2 regions of the Streptococcus wuxiensis genome follow, and region 2 is predicted to be linked to the other one. Evidence: predicted binding sites of a transcription regulator. Region 2 holds the regulator's gene; the other holds the start of a gene.
The links. Region 2 encodes CtsR, which represses protease genes until heat stress. Its sites were predicted from a motif close to TTGGTCAAAAAAGGTCAAANA; they were not measured.

Region 1 (2,483 bases), on a different contig from region 2:
AGTATCCTGATCCGTTACCTTTGTCTTTTGCATTTCTTTATATTTAGCAATCTGGTCACGGAAGTAGGCAGCTTTCTCAAAATCTTCATCTCGAGTGGCTTGGGCCTTAAGATTTTCGGCTTCGATTAGGCGTTGATCAATAACCTTAGGATCAACAAAGTTTAGCGTTAGGTTCATTTTAGAACCAGCTTCATCCAGAAGGTCGATGGCTTTGTCTGGTAAGAAACGATCTTGGATGTAGCGGTTAGAAAGAGTAGCAGCGGCTTCAATAGCAGCGTCTGTATAATGAACGTGGTGATAATCCTCGTATTTCTTTTGAATACCTTTGAGGATAGTGATAGTTTCTTCCACTGTTGGTTCATCAACCTTAACAGGTTGCATACGTCGTTCTAGGGCAGCATCTTTTTCAATGATGCGGTATTCATTGAGAGTAGTAGCACCAACAAGTTGAAGTTCGCCACGAGCAAGGGCAGGTTTGAGGATGTTTCCTGCATCCATATTACCGTCTCCAGCAGAACCAGCACCAACGATTTCATGAATTTCGTCGATAAAGAGGATAATATCCTCACGTTTTCGGATTTCCTCCATGAGTTTCTGCATGCGTTCTTCAAACTGGCCACGAATTCCTGTACCTTGGACAAGACTAACGACGTCTAAGCGAATGACTTCTTTTCCTTGAAGTTTATGGGGAACGTCCCCATCAACAATTTTCTGAGCGAGACCCTCAACAACTGCTGTTTTACCAACACCAGGCTCACCGATAAGAACAGGATTGTTTTTGGTTCTACGGTTAAGAATTTCAATGACACGGATGATTTCTTCGTCACGACCGATAACAGGGTCTACATTTCCACGACGAGCAATCTCAGTTACATTGATACCGTACTCTTCCAAGAGTCCTTTTTCTTGACTAGGAGGAGGTGTTTGAGCAGGCCCTCGATTTTGGGAACCGTAACCACCATTACCACCATATCCACCACCTGACTGGGTTGGAGGAACATTGTTATTTGAAGAAGGTCTAAAGTTATTCAGATCGTTAAAGAAGTCTCCAAATGGATCAAAATCACGATTGTTTAAATCTGTAATCCCTTTAAATAGGCTATTGTTAGGATCCGTTTTGATAATTTTGTAGCAATTTTGACAAAGGTCGATTTGCTTTTGTTGTCCATTGATATTGGTATAAAGATGGATTGTTGAGTCATTGATTTTGCAGTTTTGACAGAGCATACCTCTACCTCGTTTCTTTCTCTGCTTTGACTAAAACGAAAAGGTCAAAAATAGTCAAAGTTCTTTAGTCTCATTATATCATGATTGAAGGGGAATGCAAGTAAAAAGATTGCTTGTTAAAATTCAACATACAAGGCAATTCTTACTAGACTTTAGTGATAAAAAGAAAAATCCAATTTGTCATGCAAAAAGGATTTTCATTGGTCAAAGCAGGAGTATCCTCCAGCCCATATTCAACTATTAGTATAAAAGTTCGTAGATTTCCATCGCAATGAGGTCGATGCTATCAAATGTATATGTTTCACGAGCTTCAACATCACGAAGTGTAAAGAGTGGTCCGTTTTCTTCGTCGTGGTTAAAAGCAACCTCTGCGACAACAATTCCTTCGCGTTCAAAGTTACGTTTTAAGTTACCACCATCTTTAGTCATTGCTTCTAAGCGATTGATGATTCTAACCAAATGTGATTCCATTTTGATTCTCCTCCATTTCTTATCTTTACTATTTTACCATAAACAGACTCTACTTGACTAGAAAAAAACTAAGATTTCTCGCTATTTCTATCGTCTTTGAAAATTTATTGAAAATATCAGGAGAAAATGTTGAATTTTTATGCAAAATATGTTATCCTTATACAAGTTTTAAGTTTAAATATTAAAAACAGAAAGTAGAGTATCCATGAATTTTTCTTTTTTACCGAAATATCTACCGTATTTTAACTATGGTGCCGTTGTAACAATTATCATATCTATCTTGGTGGTCTTCTTGGGGACCATTCTAGGAGTGCTGTTGGCCTTTGCACAACGTTCAAAGATTAAACCACTTGCCTGGTTGGCCAATCTATATATCTGGGTGTTCCGTGGGACTCCGATGATGGTGCAGATTATGATTGCATTTGCCTTGATGCATATTAGTGCTCCGACTATTCAAATTGGGATCTTAGATGTTGATCTGACTCGTTTGATTCCAGGGATTTTGATTATTTCTATGAATAGTGGTGCCTATGTATCAGAAACAGTTCGTGCTGGGATTAATGCAGTACCAAAGGGACAATTAGAAGCAGCATATTCACTAGGTATTCGCCCTAAGAATGCCATGCGCTATGTCATTTTACCCCAGGCTATCAAAAATATCTTACCTTCTCTAGGAAATGAGTTTATCACTATTATCAAGGATAGTTCACTCTTGTCAGCTATCGGGGTTATGGAGTTGTGGAATGGAGCTACTACGGTGTCAACAACCACTTACCTGCCTTTAA
Region 2 (2,483 bases):
CTCTTGTTTATCGAAGGTAAGAGTGACAGACTGGATATTATTACCTGTTGATACATAAGAAATCACTTTGTTTTCACGGTCTTTTTTCTTAGTCGTGCTTTCTTTAGATGGTTGGCCGTGTTCTTTTATGACATCATCGTAATTTGTACCACCAGCTCCGCGTTGAAGAATATCTCCTTGTTTGAGAGCATCGAATTGTTCCTTGGTCCATGTAAATTCTTCTTCGGCTTGATTAGTAGACACGGTATCTTGAGCAGCATTCTTTTGGATTTGATTATAGATAACTTGACTACCCACAGCAAAAACAATAGATGCTACAGAAAGAACAGTACCAATAATAGCTAATACTTTTTTATTTTTACGGTTTAAGCATAAGCCAACAATACCTAGGATAAGTGCAAGGATAGCGATTAAGAATGAAATTTGATTGATACCAGGAATCCAAGAACCAAGGAGTGCAATAGCTCCTAAAACAATAGCTAGGATACCAAAAATTTTATTTTCTTGTTTCATAGCGAAACCTTTCTCAGCTTTTATTGTGAATCAGTATTTGCACATATTTGATACTTATTAACATACTTTCAAAGGATTTGAAAGCTAGCTGTAACTTCTTTATTATAACATAAATGTAGAATAGAAAACAAAGCATAGTTTGCTAACGGTAGCTATTTTTAAAACTCAGTATTTCCAAAGACTTAGCCTTTAAAATTTGACTTATGGATTCTTAAATGATAGTATAGTCAAAGATGGTCAAAGTTTAAGAAGGAGGTAGCAAGCTATGAAATTTAAAAATACATCGGACCATATTGAAGCCTATATCAAGGCGATTTTAGAACAATCTGGTATCGTAGAATTGCAACGAAGCCAGCTAGCGGATACCTTTCAAGTCGTACCTAGCCAGATCAACTATGTGATTAAGACTCGTTTTACAGAGAGTAGAGGATATCTAGTTGAGAGTAAACGTGGTGGTGGAGGCTATATTCGCATTGGTCGAATTGAATTCTCTAACCATCATGATATGCTCCGCGATTTGTTGTATTCAGTGGGTGATGAGGTGAACCAAGTCATCTTTGAAGATGTCTTAAGACTCTTAGTCGAACAAGAACTCATGACCCGCCAAGAGATGAGTCTATTATTAGCTATGGGGACAGACCGAATTCTAGGTGAGGAAGCTAATTATATTCGTGCTAATATGCTTCGTCAGTTGTTGCATGAAGTAGATAGAAAAGGAAAATAAAACGACATGAAATATTCAAAAGCATTGAGAGAATGCATCGATAGCGCCTTTCTGGTAGCGAGTCGCTTTGGTGCAGATTACCTAGAGTCTTGGCATTTGCTGATTGCCATGGCCAATCATAGCTACAGTGTTGCTGGAGCAACTTTAAATGAATTCCCGTATGAGATTGATCGTTTGGAGGAAGTGGCTGTAGAATTAACAGAAGCCAACTATAACCACAAGGAAGATTACAAGGAGCTCCCATTTTCCTATCGTTTGAACGTCTTGATGTTGGAGGCGGAACATGTTGCTTCGGTGGTACATGCCAAAGCATTGGGAACAGAGCATCTTCTCTACGCTATCTTGCATGATGGCAATGCCCTAGCTACTCGCATTTTGGAAAAAGCAGGATTTTCTTATGAAGATCAGAAAGATCAAGTCAAGATTGCTGGGCTTCGTCGTAGTCTTGAAGCGCGTGCTGGTTGGACAAAGGAAGATTTGAAGGCTCTGCGTCAGCGCCACAGATCAGTAGCAGATAAGCAAAATTCTATGGCCAATATGATGGGTATGCCTCAAACTCCAAGTGGTGGTTTGGAAGATTACACTCATGACCTCACAGAGCAAGCTCGTTCAGGCAAGTTGGAACCAGTCATCGGGCGTGACCAAGAAATCTCTCGTATGATCCAAATCTTGAGTCGAAAAACAAAAAATAATCCAGTTCTAGTTGGAGATGCAGGTGTTGGTAAAACAGCTCTGGCACTTGGCCTTGCGCAACGAATTGTCAACGGAAATGTGCCTGATGAGATGGCTAAGATGCGAGTCCTAGAACTTGATTTGATGAATGTGGTTGCAGGAACTCGTTTCCGTGGAGACTTTGAAGAACGTATGAACAATATTATCAAAGATATCGAGGAAGACGGTAAGGTTATCCTCTTTATCGATGAGCTTCATACCATTATGGGATCAGGAAGTGGTATTGATTCGACCTTGGATGCGGCCAATATCCTGAAACCTGCCCTAGCGCGTGGAACTCTGAGAACTGTTGGGGCAACCACTCAGGAAGAATACCAAAAACACATCGAAAAAGATGCAGCCCTTTCTCGTCGCTTTGCAAAAGTGATGATTGAGGAACCAAGTGTGGCTGATAGTATGGCTATCTTGCGTGGCTTGAAGGCAACTTATGAGAAACACCACCATGTTCAAATTACAGATGATGCAGTCGAAACAGCTGTCAAAATGGCACATCGCTATTTGACTAGTCGTCACT

Region 1: the regulator CtsR is predicted to act here: its motif matches at 1,268-1,288, upstream of AB2B47_RS00135 (ATP-dependent Clp protease ATP-binding subunit).

Annotation. Positions count from the first base shown of each region.
Region 1 is NZ_JBFNFE010000001.1:28,933-31,415, forward strand. Features, by position in the region: gene AB2B47_RS00135 (ATP-dependent Clp protease ATP-binding subunit) at 1-1,227, opposite strand, end outside; gene AB2B47_RS00140 (DUF1797 family protein) at 1,468-1,698, opposite strand; gene AB2B47_RS00145 (amino acid ABC transporter permease) at 1,904-2,483, shown strand, end outside.
Region 2 is NZ_JBFNFE010000007.1:11,228-13,710, forward strand. Features, by position in the region: gene AB2B47_RS07775 (CD20-like domain-containing protein) at 1-513, opposite strand, end outside; gene AB2B47_RS07780 (CtsR family transcriptional regulator) at 779-1,237, shown strand; gene AB2B47_RS07785 (ATP-dependent Clp protease ATP-binding subunit) at 1,244-2,483, shown strand, end outside.